DNA from 2 places in the Zoogloea sp. genome. Region 1 is predicted to be linked to the other one. Evidence: predicted binding sites of a transcription regulator. Region 1 holds the regulator's gene; the other holds the start of a gene.

Region 1 (7,441 bases):
CAAGCAGGACAAGCACACCTGGGTGTTGCCGGCGGGGCTGGATGAGCCGGTGACGGTGAACTACACGGTGTACGCGTGGGACCTGTCTGTGCGCACTGCGCACCTGGACCAGACCCATGGTTTCTTCAACGGCACCAGCGTCTTCCTGAAGGTGCATGGCTGTGAGGCACAGCCCCATTTCGTGGACATCCGCCCCCCGCGCGGCCTGAAGGATGCGGGCTGGCGCGTGGCCACCAGCCTGCCGGAAGCGACGGGAGAGGCCGGCGCTGCGGAGCGTTACGGTTTCGGTTTGTATCGGGCAGGGGACTACGATGAGCTGATCGATCACCCGGTCGAGATGGGCACGTTTTCGCTGGCCGAGTTCGATGCCTGCGGCGTGCCCCACGCAGTGGCCATTACCGGTCGCCACGATTGCGACATGACGCGTCTGGTCGGCGATCTCAAGCCGATCTGCGAGGCGCAGATCCGCCTGTTCGGCGAGCCGGCGCCGATGGATCGCTATGTGTTCCTGACCATGGCCGTGGGCGACGGCTACGGCGGTCTCGAGCATCGGGCATCGACGGCCTTGCTTTGCAGCCGCAACGATCTCCCGTACGCCGGCATGGACGAGGCGACCGAGGGCTACCGGCAGTTCCTCGGCCTGTGCAGCCATGAGTACTTCCACACCTGGAACGTCAAGCGCATCAAGCCGGCAGCCTTTGTGCCCTACGACCTGACGCAGGAAGGCTATACGCGCCTGCTGTGGGCCTTCGAGGGCTTCACGTCCTACTACGACGACCTTATGCTGGTTCGCAGCGGTCGGATCACCGAAAAGGATTACCTGGCGCTACTGTCCAAGACCATCACCCAGGTGCATAAGGGCAGCGGCCGCCGCAAGCAGAGCGTGGCGGAATCATCCTTCGAGGCGTGGACCAAGTATTACCGCCAGGACGAAAACAGCCCCAACGCCATCGTCAGCTACTACACCAAGGGTTCGCTGGTGGCCTTGTTGCTCGACCTGCGCTTGCGCGCTGACAGCAAAGGCGCACGCAGCCTGGATGACTTGATGCGCGGGCTGTGGCAACGCCACGGGCTCACCGGCGTCGGCGTGGATGAGGATGGCATTTTTGCGCTGGCGGCGGAGCTCGGCGGGCCGGCGCTGGGGCGGTGGCTGCGGGATTTGGTCGAGGGTACCGACGAGCTACCGTTGGAGGCCGGGCTCAAGCGCCTCGGGCTGACTCTGACCTGGGAGGCGCCTAACAGCAACCCGAGCCTCGGTGTGCGCACAACGGCCGAGGGTGATGCGGTCAAGCTGGCCAATGTCTACGACGGTGGTGCGGCGCGGGCGGCCGGGCTGTCGGCGGGCGACGTGCTGATCGCGCTGGACGGCATCCGCATCACCAGCGCCAACCTGGACAAGCTGCTGGCCCGCCGGCTGGCTGGCGAGACCGTCCGCGTGCATGCCTTCCGGCGCGACGAGTTGATGGAGTTCGAGGTGGAACTCCAGGCTGCGCCGGTGGATACCGCGAAGCTGGCCTTCGCCGAACGCAGTTCGGGTCAGGCCAAGGCGTTGCGCGGAGCCTGGCTGGCAACCGTGGCCTGAGCCGGCAAGCGTGGTGAGGCGCTTAGAGGCGCCTCGCTACGCGGTACAGGTAGGCGCCGAACAGCGCGGCCGCAGCCACGTTGCTGAGGACCGTGGCCTGCCAGAAGCCCGCCACGCCCTGGGGTGGCAGCAGGCCGCCGATGCCGTAGAACGCCAGGCCGTAGCCACCGGCGAGGCCGACCCCCCAGAAACACAGGGTGTGCACGAGCATCGGGCCAAAGGTGATCTTGTAGCCGCGCAGTGCATGGGCGGCCACCGTCTGGATGGCGTCGAAGAGCTGATAAAGCCAGATGTAGAGCAGCAGGGACATGCCGAGCTGCTGAACCTGCGGGTCGGAAGTGTAGGCGGCGAAGATCGGTTCGCGGGCCAGCCAGATGATCGTTGCAACGGCGGTTGAAAGGCCGGCGCCCAGGATTACGCCGACCTTGGCCGCGTGACGGGCGCCGCGTCCGTCGCGGGCGCCGACGGCCTGCCCGACCAGCACGAGGGTAGCGATGGCGAGGGCAAGCGGCAGCATGTAGATCAGCGCCCCCAGGTTGCCGACGATGCGATGGCCGGCGACCACCGAAGCGCCCAATTTGGCAACGAGCAGGGCGATCAGCGTGAAGGCGGTGATCTCCACGAAACTCGAGAAACCCATCGGCAGCCCCAGCCGCAGCAGCTCGCCGAGCGCGCGCGGGTGCGGAGCTTGCCAGCGGGCAAAAAGCCGGTAGCGGGCGTAGGCCGGCGACCTCGCCATGTGGAACAGCGCGCTGACGAGGGCCAGCCAGCCAACGACCGCGCTGGAAACCGCGCAGCCGGTGCCGCCGAGGGGCGCCATTCCGAGGTGGCCGTTGACCAGTGCCCACGACAGCGGAATGTGCACCGTGGTGGTGGCCAGGCTGATCACCATCAGCACACGGCTGTGTCCCAGCGCATTGGTGAAGGCGTAGAAGGTGCGGTAAAGCAGTACCGCCGGCAAGCCCCAGGCGATGGTGCCCAGGTAGTCGCGGGCGCGGCTTTCGATCTCTGGGCTCATCTCGCTCAGCTGCATCAGCCAGTCCGGGCGAGTGAGCAGCAATACGCCGGGAGCAGACAGCAGCAGGGCCAGCCAGAAGCCCTGCTGGAGGGTGGGGGCGATGTCCTGGTGGCGGGCTGCGCCGACATGATGTGCGACGGTAGGGGAAACAGCCTGCAGGATGCCCACCAGCAGCATCACGATGGAAATGTAGATGCCGCTGCCGACGGCGACGGCGGCCAGATCGGTGGTGCCGTAATGGCCGCTCAGGACGGTGTCGCTGACCATCTGGGTCATTGACGACAACTGGGCGACGAGGACCGGCCAGGCAAGCTCGAGGATGCGCCGGGGGAGGGAGGGTGAGGATTTCATGAGGCGCGTAGTCTAGTCCACTCGGGTAGACGTCTCTCAGGCGAAATGGCCGTGGAGATACCAGCCGTGGGGCGCAGCCCTGTCCCGGAAGACCCAGGCCAGGCAGCCGTCCTGGCTGCGGGCGACGAAGTAGTCCCGACACACCGTGGCTTCCGGCCCGTCCCACCAGCCGGATTCGATGCGCTCCGGGCCGGTGAGGAGAGTCCATGGCGGTGGTGCCGGAATCGGCCGGGGTTCCGGCAGCAACCACAGGGGGCGTGGTGAAGGCGGCAAGGGCGACGGCAGGGGCCGGCAGCCCTCGGGGTGCTGAGGCTCGACCCAGCGCCAGGCCTTTTCCGGGCGATGATCGGGTTGGGGGGCGAGGCAACGCACGGCCCGATCGCCGAGGCGCGCGCGCAGGGTCGCCAGCAGCAGGTCCGGATCGCCGTGTTGGCCGTCATTCCCGTGGAAAAGATCGCCGTCGGGTGGAGCAAGTAGACGGGGCTCGTCCGCTGTGAGGCGCAGGGCATCGACCGGGGCCGGTAGAGGTGTCCGGTTCAGATGTTCGCGGGCCAGCAACTGGCAGCGCTGCATGTCCCGGGAAAGGGTGCCCAGTACGATCTCGAACGGTGCTTCCGGCGCTCGGCTGTTGCGTTCGAACTCCAGAACCAGCGTGAAGCGCTCGATCCCGGCCTGGCGGGCATCGAGCCAGCCGGCCAGGCCAGCGAGCAGGCGCCGGGCGGCGAACAACAAGGTTTCCACCTGATCGGACGGCGTCGGCAGCGGCAGGCGGGACAGATAGCGTTCGGGGGGCTGGAACCAGGGGTACGGGTCGGGAATGTGTCCGTAAGCCCGGTCGATAGCGTTGGTGACGGCCTGGGCATGGCGTCGTGCGAGGCCGTGACGGGGCAGACGGCGTACTTCTCCCAAGGTGGCGTGGCCGGTGCCGGTGAGCAGGTCCAGGCTGTCGGGCCCGACCGGCGCGCCCTCGGCAAGAGCGATCAGCGGCAGTGCATCGAGCCTGCCGGCCAGGGGAGCACTGGCGTCATCGTCGCTGCCGAAGCGGGCCAGCCAGCGGGCTGCCAGGGGTGTCTGGGCGATCGCCAGGCGGGCGAGGAAGCCCAGCTCCTCGATTTCCCGGATGATCTGCCGGCTCAGGGGGGCGAGTCCGCCGAACAGGCGCAGGCAGGCCTCCACCTCGAGGAGAACGGCGTTGGGCGCGGCGAGGCTGATGGCGGGGGTGAAGCGCCCGGCCCAGGTGGCGATGTCGACCAGAGCGGCGTGTTCGAGGGCAGGCTGCCGGTCGATCAGGCACAGCTCCGGCGCTATGGCCAGTGCGCTGGCCCGGCCAATCCCTGGCTCCACGCCGCGCGCCATTGCTGCCGGATCCGCGGCCACCACCCTGCGGCGCGGATGGCCATCGAGGATCGCCAGCGGGGCGGCATCACTGCGCCCCCGCGTGAAGACCTGGAGGGGCAGATCGGGCAGGTAGAGGGCGCACCAGAGCATGCTTGCCAACGGGGGAGGGCTGGGGCGCGCGGGGGGCTGCCGAGCAAGGCTCGAGGCCTCCATCGGGACGTGGGCCACCGCCCGGCCAGGGGAGTTCGAGTCTCACGGGCTCGGCCAGTTGTGGCCCGCGGCGTTTCAGGATGTGGATACCGATGCCGCCTCGGCAGGGGCTGAGGGCCAGCCGCAGCACTGCCGGTGAGGGTTGGCGGGCAGCGCTTGCGGGGCGGAGCAGGATCAGTGGTGTGCCGCTTTCTTCGGCGGCCAACTGCAGGCGGCGCAGGGCGCCCATGTCGGCGTCGGCCAGCCACAGCAGGACCACCTCGCAGCTGCGCGAGTCGAGGGACTGGCGAGCTGCCCAGCGGGCATGGGCCGGGCTCTCGGCTTGGACGATGAGCAGGCGTTCGAGCGGTACGCCGGCGGCGGCGAGGGCTGGCGCATAGGGCAGGCCGGGCGGAGCGATGCAGGCCGCCCAGCGCCCTGCAGGCACGCTGGCGAGCAGGGGGAGCAGCAACCCCAGTTCACCGACACCATTGCGGGGCAGCAGCAGTTCGCTCAGCGCGGCGAGGGGCCATCCGCCTCCGGGCAGGGCTGCGTCAAGTGCCGGGTGGCCGGTCGTTCGCCCCGGTAGGGCCGGCGTGGCCAGCCGATCGCCGCGCCAGACCAGATGGTCCAGGGATAAGGCGGAAGCGGAGGCGGCCATGGCGTGGTTCAGGCGATGCCGGAGGGTCAGAAGCTGTCGCTGCGGATCAGGCCGACGGCGATGCCTTCGATTTCCAGCTGGTCGTTGCGGGTGTCCACGATGATGGGTTCGAAGTCCGGGTTGGCTGGCAGCAACTCGACGATGGGGCCCTTGCGGGCCAGGCGCTTGACTGTCACCTCGTCTTCCACCCGGGCGACGACGATCTGGCCGTCGCGGACCTCGGTGGTGCGATGTACGGCCAGCAGGTCGCCATCGAGGATGCCAGCATCGCGCATGCTGAGGCCGCGCACCATCAGCAGGTAGTCGGCGCGGGGCGAGAACAGCCCCGGGTCCACCTGGTAGCGGCCCTGCACATGTTCGGCGGCAAGGATGGGGCTGCCGGCGGCGACCCGCCCGATCAGCGGCAGTCCGAGGGCCTCCTTCAGACGGATGCCGCGGGCGCGGCCTTCTTCAAGGGAGATGACGCCCTTGGCGGCGAGGGCGCGCAGATGGGTCTCCGCCGCGTTGGGCGAGCGGAAGCCGAAGGCGCTGCAGATCTCGGCCCGGGTCGGCGGACGCCCTTCCTGCTCCACGGTGTCGCGGATCAGCTGGAGGATTTCCTGTTGGCGGGGGGTGAGATTGTCGGACATGGAGGGCTCCTGTGAGTCTTGTGTAATTTTATACAGGTTGCGGCGGATGGCAAGCCGCGCGTGCCTTTGCCGGCCGGGGCCGGCCCCGGGAAGCGTGACAAACTGCAGCCCGCAGCCATAAATGACTTGAGCCTCGGCGGGCGGTGGACTATCCATTCAAGAGCATGCCTTCTCCTGACTGATGCAGGTGTGGCAAGCTGGCATCCGGAACAGCAGCCGACATATTTCGCAGACAAGACCAAGCCACACGAACAGATTTGCCCAACCCCTACGGGCTCCCGAGAGCCCTCATTCGCCCCCGGAGGAGAGATGCCCATGTTCGTCAGCCCGCAAGAAGCTTCGGGTAGAGTTCTCAGCGCTGCTCGGTTAGAATCCTCCGACTCGCCGGCAACGCCTTGCGAAGGCTCGCCTGCTCCGCTCTTTTCCCTGCCCGATGCCGACATGGAAATGTTCGATCTGGCCTCGGTGCTGGGGTCCAAACATGTGGTCCTGTACTTCTATCCCCGTGACAACACCCCCGGCTGCACGCGTCAGGCCATTGATTTCAGCGACCATGACGCCGACTTCGAGCAGCAGAACTGCATGGTGATCGGCGTGAGTCCCGACGACTGCCTGACCCATGCCGATTTCCGCGATCAGCACGGCCTGTCGGTGGAATTGCTGTCCGACGAGGATGGCGAGGTGTGCCGCCTGTACGGTGTGTGGTTGTCGGGCGTGGTCGATGGGGTCGCCAAGCGCAGCGTGCGTCGCTCGACCTTCATCATCTCCAGCGACGGGGTGGTGCAGCATGTGCTGCACGATGTGAATCCGCGCGGCCATGCCGCCGAAGTCTTCCAGCTGATAAAGCAACTCAACTCAAGGAATGTAAATGGAAATCGCCAAGAACACGGTCGTCACGCTTGATTACAAGGTTACCGACCCCGATGGGAACGTGATCGACGACGGCCAGCACCCGCTGGTGTACCTGCATGGCGGTTACGACGGTATCTTCACCGTGATCGAGGAAGCCCTGCACGGCAAAAACAGCGGTGACAGCCTGAAGGTCAAGCTGCAGCCGGAAGATGCCTTTGGCGAGTACGACGAGGAGCTGGTGCTGGTGGAAGACGCCACCCTGTTCCCCGACAACATCGAAGTCGGCATGTCCTTCGAGCGCGTGGGCGAGGATGGCGAGGACGAAATGGTCTACCGCATCACCGACATCGCCGACGGCAAGGTCGTTGTGGATGGCAACCACCCCCTCGCCGGCACCGCGCTGGTCTTCGACATCACCGTCAAGAGCGTGCGTGCCGCCAGCGCCGAGGAAATCGGCCACGGCCATGTGCACGGTGAAGGCGGTCATCACCACTGATGCCAGGTGGCCGGCGCTGCGGCTTCGTCCGGCGCCGGCCAACCCGAATTCGCAGAACGGATCGCCTTGCGGTCCGTTTTTTTTGGAATGAATAGATTGGACTCGGACAATCAGGCGCTGTTGCAGGTGAGCGAGCTGCAGGTGGAGCTGGGCGCTGCGGGCCGGCGCGTGCATCCCGTGGATGGCATCAGTTTCGCCGTTCCTGCCGGGCAGACGCTTGCGCTGGTGGGCGAATCGGGTTGCGGCAAATCGATGACCGCGCTGGCCTGCATGCGCCTGCTGCCGGCTGGCGGCCGGATCTCGGGCGGCAGCGTCAGGCTTAGCG
Region 2 (7,441 bases), on a different contig from region 1:
TCTTGCGCAGGTTATCGTCGTCCTTCGCGGATACGAAGACTGCAATCTTGTGAGGAATGGCGTTGGGTGTGCCTGCATCCCGCCAACTGGATTTGATGGTGCTGGTCGAGCAGCCGGCGAGCAGGAAAATACACATGTAAAGCGTCAGCACGGATAGGAAACGAAGACGCATGAAGGACTCCGAAGGCGGTGGGAATTCGTGTGTATGCCTGAGACCGCCGAACAGCAGCAGGATTCAATGAAAATCCCGGCTTCTTGGGGCGAGCTGACCCAGCAGCGCTGAGCGGTCTACGACCCGTTTGGCGTGCAGGTGCACCACCTTGTCCTGGCGGACGATCTGTCCATACACGCCGAGCAAGCGGGTGCCCAGCAGGATGCGTCTTTCGGCTTCCAGGAGTTCGGGGCGGACGATGACGTTGATCCAGCCGGTTTCGTCCTCGATGGTGACGAACATCGTGCCTTTGGCCGTGCCCGGACGCTGGCGGCAGGTGACGATGCCGGCTGCTCGGGCCAGCTTTCGGTCCGGGCAGTTGGAGATTTCTGCTGCGGTCAGAAAGCGTTCGGCCCGTAAGCGGGAGCGCAGGAAGAGCAGTGGATGCCGGCCCAGGCTGAAACCCAGGTGCGCGTAGTCGGCGATCAGGTCCTGAGTTTCGCTGGGGGCGGGCAGGGGCAGCCGGTCGTCCGCCAGCGGCGCCTGGTGGAGCAGGCCGGGGGCGGAGTGAGCGCCGCTGGCGTCCCACCAAGCCTGGCGCCGGTGGCCGGCCAGGCTGGCGAGGGCGCCGGCGGAGGCCAGCGCGCGGAGCTCTCCGGGATCGAGTCCGGCCCGGCGTGTCAGATCGTCCACCGACAGGAAGGCGCTATCCTGCCTGGCAACGACGATGCGCTCCGCAGCGGCGGCGTTGAAGCCCTTGACGAGGCGCAGACCGAGGCGGGCGGCGGGGATATCCGGGGCGTTGCTGGAGGGCTCCTGGGTGCACTCCCAGTCGCTGGTGCCGACATCGGCCGGGCGGACTTCGACCCCATGACGCCGGGCGTCCTGGATCAGCTGGGAAGGTCCGTAGAAGCCCATCGGCTGGCTGTTGAGCAGACCGCACAGGAAGGCCGCCGGCTCGAAACGCTTGAGCCAGGCGGAGACATAGACCAGCAGCGCGAAGCTGGCAGCGTGGGATTCCGGAAAGCCGTAGCTGCCGAAGCCCTGGATCTGCCGGCACAGCGCCTCGGCGAATTCCGGGGGATATCCTCCTGCGAGCATGCCGGCCGTCAGGCGCGCCTGGTAGTGCTGCAGGTCGCCCTTGCGTCCCCAAGCGCCCATGGAGCGGCGCAGTTGATCCGCATCGCCAGGGCTGAAGCCGGCGGCGACCATCGCCAGCTGCATTACCTGTTCCTGGAAGATCGGCACGCCGTAGGTACGGGACAGGACCGGCTCGATTTCCGGCCGTGGATAGTCGATGGGTTCCAAGCGGGCCGCCTTTTCCCGCGCCTGCAGGTAGGGGTGGACCATGCCGCCCTGGATCGGCCCGGGCCGGACGATGGCCACCTCGACGACCAGGTCGTAGTAGGTGCGGGGCCTCAGGCGCGGCAGCATGCTCATCTGGGCCCGGGACTCTACCTGGAAGACGCCCATGGCGTCGGCTTCGCAGAGCATGTCGTAGACGGGAGCTTGCTCCCGCGGGATATCCTCAACCGCAAAGGACTGACCACGCCAGCGGGAGATGAGATCCAGGCTGCGGCGGATCGCCGAGAGCATGCCGAGGGCCAGCACGTCCACCTTAAGCAGTCCCAGGGTTTCCAGATCGTCCTTGTCCCACTGGATGACGGTGCGATCGGCCATGGCGGCGTTTTCCACCGGAACCAGTTCGGCCAGCGGGCCGCGGGAAATCACGAAGCCGCCTACGTGCTGGGACAGGTGACGGGGAAAGCCGACGAGCGTGTTGGCGAGTTCGAGCAGCAACTGCGTGCGCGGCGCGTCCGGATCGAGGCCGGCTTCGCGCAGGCGCTCCGGTGCCACCCGGCTGCCGTCCCACCAGGCCAGGCGGCGGCTGAGCTGTTCAAGTTGGCCGAGGTCGAAGCCGAGGGCACGGCCCACGTCACGCAGGGCGCTGCGGGGACGGTAGCGGATCACCGTGGCGGCCAAGGCGGCCCGGTCCCGACCGTACTTGTTGTAGATGTACTGGATGATCTCTTCACGCCGGTCGTGCTCGAAGTCCACGTCGATGTCGGGTGGCTCCCGGCGTTCTTTGGACACGAAGCGCTCGAAGAGCAGATGCCCTTCCTCCGGTTTGACCTCGGTGATGCCCAGCGCGTAACACACCACCGAGTTGGCCGCCGAACCGCGCCCCTGGCACAGGATCTTCTTGCTACGGGCGAAGCGGACGATGTCCTCAACGGTGAGGAAGAAGGCCTCGTACTTGAGGTCGATGATCAGCGCGAGCTCCTTGTCGGCCTGGGCGCGGATGTCGGCAGGAACCTGATCCCGACCGTGTGTGGCTGGTGGGTAGCGGCGCCGCAGGCCGGCGTCCACCAGCGCGCGTAGATGGGATCCCGCCGTGGCGCCGGGGGGCACGATTTCATCCGGGTATTGATACCCCAGTTCGCCGAGCGGACAGTGGCAGCGGGCGGCAATCACCAATGTTTCGGCCAGCCACTCAGGCGGGTGGCGGCGGGCCAGGCGCTGGCGGCTCTGCAGGTGGAGTTCGGCATTGGCGGCCAGCCGGTAGCCGGCCTCGTCGAGGCTGCAATGATGGCGCAGTGCACTCAACACATCGGCCACGGGCTGGCGTGACGGGTGGTGCATCAAGGGCGCGCAGGTGCTGGCGACTGGGATGCCAGCAGTATGCGCTGCTTCGGCGATCCACGCCTGCCGGCTGTGGTCGTCGGGCCCCATCGGGAAGAGGGCGGCGATCCAGGCTCTGTCGGGGAAGAGGGCGGCCAGCCAGCCGGCGTCATCCGTGAGCGTGGTGGAGGTGGTGTCCGGCGGAATCAGCAGGGCCAGGCAACTGTTGAGACCGCCACGCAGATCGTGCCGATGCAGCCGGTACTGGCCCTTTTCTGTTGCCAGCCGGCCGCGGCTGATGAGGCGGCACAGCTGGCCGTAGCCCTCCCGGTTTTCGGCGAGCAGCACGAGCTGCGGGCCGTCCTCGAGCTGGATGCGGGTGCCGACGATCAGCTGCAGCCGTTCCTTGTTTGCCTGCCAGGCCGCGTAAGCCCGCACGACGCCGGCCATGGAGCATTCGTCGGCCAACGCCAGTGCGGTATAGCCGAGGGCTGCGGCCTGTTCTACGAGCTCCTCTGGATGCGAAGCGCCGGTCTGGAAACTGAAGTTGGAGCGGGCACAGAGTTCGGCAAAAGCGGGATGATCCTGTTGGGGCATGAGTTAACTGTATATAAATACAGTTAACTCAACAAGCCATACTTCCGCGCTTCAAGACGTGCTCAAAAAGAACAGCCCCGACACGGCGTGAACCGATGTCGGGGCTGTTTCGGGAGCGGCGACCGTGAGGTCGCCGGGCTCCCGGTAGCTGTAGCTGCTTCGCGATCAGGCGAAGTTGGCGGCAGCGAAGTCCCAGTTGGCCAGGCTGTTCAGGAAGGTTTCCACGAACTTGGGACGGGCATTGCGGTAGTCGATGTAGTAGGCGTGTTCCCACACGTCGATGGTCAGCAGGGGCTTGCCTTCGCCGCTCTTCAGCGGGTTGCCGGCAGCACCGGTGTTGACGATGTCGACGGAGCCGTCGGCCTTCTTGACCAGCCAGGTCCAGCCGGAACCGAAGTTGCCGACGGCGGAAGCCTGGAAGGCCTTCTTGAATTCGTCGAAGGAGCCCCACTTGGCGTTGATGGCGTCAGCCAGCGCGCCGGCGGGAGCGCCGCCGCCATTCGGCTTGAGGGAGCTCCAGAAGAAGGTGTGGTTCCAGACCTGGGCGGCGTTGTTGTAGATGCCGCCGGCCGGAGCCTTCAGGAAGGTCTCTTCGACGGACAGGTTTTCGTACTCGGTGCCCGGGATGAGGTTGTTCAGGTTGGTCACATAGGCTTGGTGATGCTTGCCGTAGTGGTATTCGAAGGTCTCCTCGGAAATATGGGGGACCAGGGCGTTCTTGGCGTAGGGCAGTTCGGGCAGGGTATGAGCCATTTGTTTCTCCGGGGTATAGGAAATTGTCCGACTATTCTAGTCGGGATTGGATTCTCTGCACAATCGGCCTCGGCGTACCTCATCCGGTCGCCGGTTCCACCCGCTATTTTGCACCGCAACTAGCTGGAATGCTTGTCTACCTTTGCATCTACGACGCCGTCGTGGAATTCGACGTGGATGAGATCCCCCAGAACGAGCCCACTGGCGGAGCGAATAATCTGGCCCGAGGCATTCCGTGTGATGCTGTAGCCGCGGGACAGGACGCCGCGGGGATCGAGGTGGGCCAGGTGCTGGCCCAGGGTGTTGAGTTGCGTCCGGCGATCGGCGAACAACTTGTGCATGGCCCGCTGCAGTCCTTGCTCCAGCATGCTCAGCCTCTGTTGCCGGCTGGGCAGATCGGGCCTGCGGGCGGCCAGGCGCAGTTCCAGCGTGGTGACCCGCGTCCGGTGGGCGGACAGCTGCTGGCTAATGCGGGCCTGCAGGCGTTGCTGCAGATTCTCCAGTTGCAGCCGGCCGGCGTGCAGACGTTGGCGGGGGTGGATCAGGCGTGCGGCGGCCCGGTCGACGCGCTGGGCTGCGTTCTCGATACGCCGTTCCATGGCTCGTTTGAGGCGATGCGCCAGTTGCTCCAATCCTTCCCGTGCTTCCACGTAGCCGGCGCTGACAAGTTCGGCCGCTGCGGTTGGCGTGGCGGCGCGCAAGTCGGCGGCGAAATCGGCGATGCTCACGTCGGTCTCGTGGCCAACACCGACCACCACCGGCAGGGGGCAGGCGCGAATGGCGCGGGCGACGCTCTCGTCGTTGAAGGCGGCGAGGTCTTCCAGGCTGCCGCCGCCACGTACCAGCAGCAGTACGTCGTTGCCGTCCAGCTCGGCGCGGAGGCCGGCCTGCCTGATCGCCGCAGCGATCTGGGTGGGAGCGTCGGCGCCCTGGACCAGACTCGGATACAGGCTGACTGGCACGTGCGCTGCCCGGCGTGCTAGCGCGGCAGTCACATCGCGCCAGGCGGCGGCCTGGGGCGAGGTGATGACCGCGAGCCCCCGTGGAAAGCGCGGCAGCGGCCGCTTGCTGGCCGGATCGAACAGGCCCTCCGCTTCAAGTCGCGCCTTCAGGCGCAGGAAGGCCTCGTAAAGATTGCCGACGCCCGCCTGACGGACAGACTCGACGTTCAGCTGGTAGTCCCCGCGGGCTTCGAACAGGGTCACCAGCGCGCGGACTTCGACGCGCATGCCGTGCTCCAGGCGAAAGCCGAGCAACTGGGCCCGGTTGCGCCATATGGTGCAACGCACCTGCGCCTGATCGTCCTTGAGCGTGAAGTAGACATGCCCCGAAGCGGCGCGGGTCAGGGTCGACACCTCGCCGGCGATCCACAGCAGAGGGAAGCTGCCCTCGAGTGCTTCGCGGGCCGCGCGGTTCAACCAAGACACGGAAACGACTTCGCCGGAGTTGACTTTGGTACTGATTTGCGGGGTGTTCATGGACTTGAATTCTACCGGAATCCACATCTCGCCCAGGGTGGGGGCAAAAAATCCAGCCCAGGCTCTTGACTTGCCAAAAAACTTATAAGTTATTGATTTAAAACAAAAGTGTATATCGCCTCATTTTTGACCCGACCACTAAAAAGCCTTACGAACTACGGGTTTAGCGTCCTCCCTTGGCATCAATCCACAAAGTTATCCACAGAATTTGTGGATTGTCTGACACGTTCCATGTGTTGCTCTGCAACCTAGGGCAGGTTAGAGTCATGGGCTTCGTCCGATTCTCAGGAGCGCTCGCGTGTTCGCCATTCTCCAAGCTGCCGGCTGGCCCATCTGGCCCTTGTTGTTTGCTTCGATCGTGGCCGTGGCCTTGATCATCGAGCGGCTTATCACGCTGCGTCGCAGCAAAATTCTTCCTGACGGCCTGGTGGACAAGGTCGTTGCCGAAATGCGCCAGAGCGGCGTCACTTCCGAGATGCTCAACCGCGTTGCGCTCAGTTCCCCGTTGGGCCGTGTGCTGGCCGCCGGCCTGCGCAACGTGCGCAGCCCGCGTGAAGTGATGAAGGAGTCAATCGAGGAAACCGGTCGCGCGGTCACTCACGATCTGGAACGTTTCCTGACCACCCTCGGCACCATTGCATCGATCAGCCCGTTGATGGGGCTGTTCGGCACCGTCGTCGGCATGATCGAGATCTTCGGCTCCCAGGCGCCCGGCGGCTCCAACCCCCAGCAGCTGGCCCACGGTATCTCCATCGCCTTGTACAACACCGGTTTCGGCCTGGTCATCGCGATTCCGAGCATGATCTTCTGGCGCCATTTCCGCGCCACCGTCGATGGCCTGGTGATCGAGATGGAGCAGCAGGCGATCCGTCTCGTCGAACTGATCCACGGCGAACGCCGCTGAGGCACCGGCCATGAACTTCAGTCGCGGCCGCTCCCGCGAGGAGCCGGAAATCAACCTGATTCCGATGATCGACGTGTTGCTGGTGATCATCATTTTCCTGATGCTCACCACGACCTATTCGCGATTCGCCGGGCTAGAGATCAACCTGCCCACAGCGGATGCCCAGGTCAGCGACGACAAGCCGGTCGAGATCAACGTGGCTGTCACCGCCGGTGGCGAGGTGGTCATCAACAAGCGCCCGGTCAACGGCACCGACGTGGCCGCCATTGCCGCAGCGTTGCGCGCCGTGGCGCCTGCCAACGCCAAGGATCCGGTGGTCATCATCAATGCGGATGCAAAGGCTGTCCATCAGCGTGTTATCGATGTGATGCAGGCGGCGCAACAGGCCGGCCTGATTCACATTTCCTTCGCCACTCAGGCTGCCCAGCGCTGAGTCTGTAGCACTTCATGCCACGTAGCGCCCCCGGATTCTGGCAGAGCCGAGGGGCGCTCGCATGGAGCCTCCTTCCCCTCTCCCTGTTGTTTGCACTGCTGGCTGGCCTGCGTCGCCGGCTCTTTGCGTTGGGTCTCCTGAAGTCTGTCCGCTTGCCCGTGCGGGTTGTCGTCGTCGGCAACGTCGCGGTGGGTGGAAGCGGCAAAACACCCATCGTGCTGTGGTTGGCGGAGCTCTTGCGCGACCGTGGTTTCAAGCCGGGCATCGTCAGCCGGGGCTACGGCGGGGCGGTTGAAGGTGTTGCTCAGGTGCCGGCCGACGGCGACCCGGCCCGCTTCGGCGACGAGCCCGTGATGATGGCGTCCCGCTCGGGCTGCCCGGTCTTCGTCGGGCGCGACCGTCCTGCTGCGGGGCAGGCCTTGCTGGAAGCCCACCCGGACGTGGATGTGCTGATCGCCGACGATGGCCTCCAGCATTATCGGCTGGCGCGGGATCTGGAAGTC

Evidence for each region. Region 1 encodes LexA, which represses DNA repair genes until DNA is damaged. Its sites were predicted from a motif close to ACTGTATNTANATACAGT; they were not measured.
Region 2: the regulator LexA is predicted to act here: its motif matches at 3,377-3,394, upstream of ACE3RX_RS10895 (error-prone DNA polymerase).

The regions. Positions count from the first base shown of each region.
Region 1 is NZ_JAYSDK010000006.1:61,891-69,331, forward strand. It holds gene ACE3RX_RS05335 (M61 family metallopeptidase) at 1-1,582, shown strand, start outside; gene ACE3RX_RS05340 (MATE family efflux transporter) at 1,605-2,951, opposite strand; gene ACE3RX_RS05345 (DNA polymerase Y family protein) at 2,988-4,439, opposite strand; gene imuA (translesion DNA synthesis-associated protein ImuA) at 4,375-5,139, opposite strand; gene lexA (transcriptional repressor LexA) at 5,166-5,768, opposite strand; gene ACE3RX_RS05360 (peroxiredoxin) at 6,084-6,671, shown strand; gene ACE3RX_RS05365 (peptidylprolyl isomerase) at 6,637-7,116, shown strand; gene ACE3RX_RS05370 (dipeptide ABC transporter ATP-binding protein) at 7,213-7,441, shown strand, end outside.
Region 2 is NZ_JAYSDK010000015.1:10,751-18,191, forward strand. It holds gene ACE3RX_RS10890 (hypothetical protein) at 1-172, opposite strand, end outside; gene ACE3RX_RS10895 (error-prone DNA polymerase) at 236-3,370, opposite strand; gene ACE3RX_RS10900 (superoxide dismutase) at 3,536-4,123, opposite strand; gene xseA (exodeoxyribonuclease VII large subunit) at 4,243-5,601, opposite strand; gene ACE3RX_RS10910 (MotA/TolQ/ExbB proton channel family protein) at 5,900-6,505, shown strand; gene ACE3RX_RS10915 (ExbD/TolR family protein) at 6,516-6,938, shown strand; gene lpxK (tetraacyldisaccharide 4'-kinase) at 6,953-7,441, shown strand, end outside.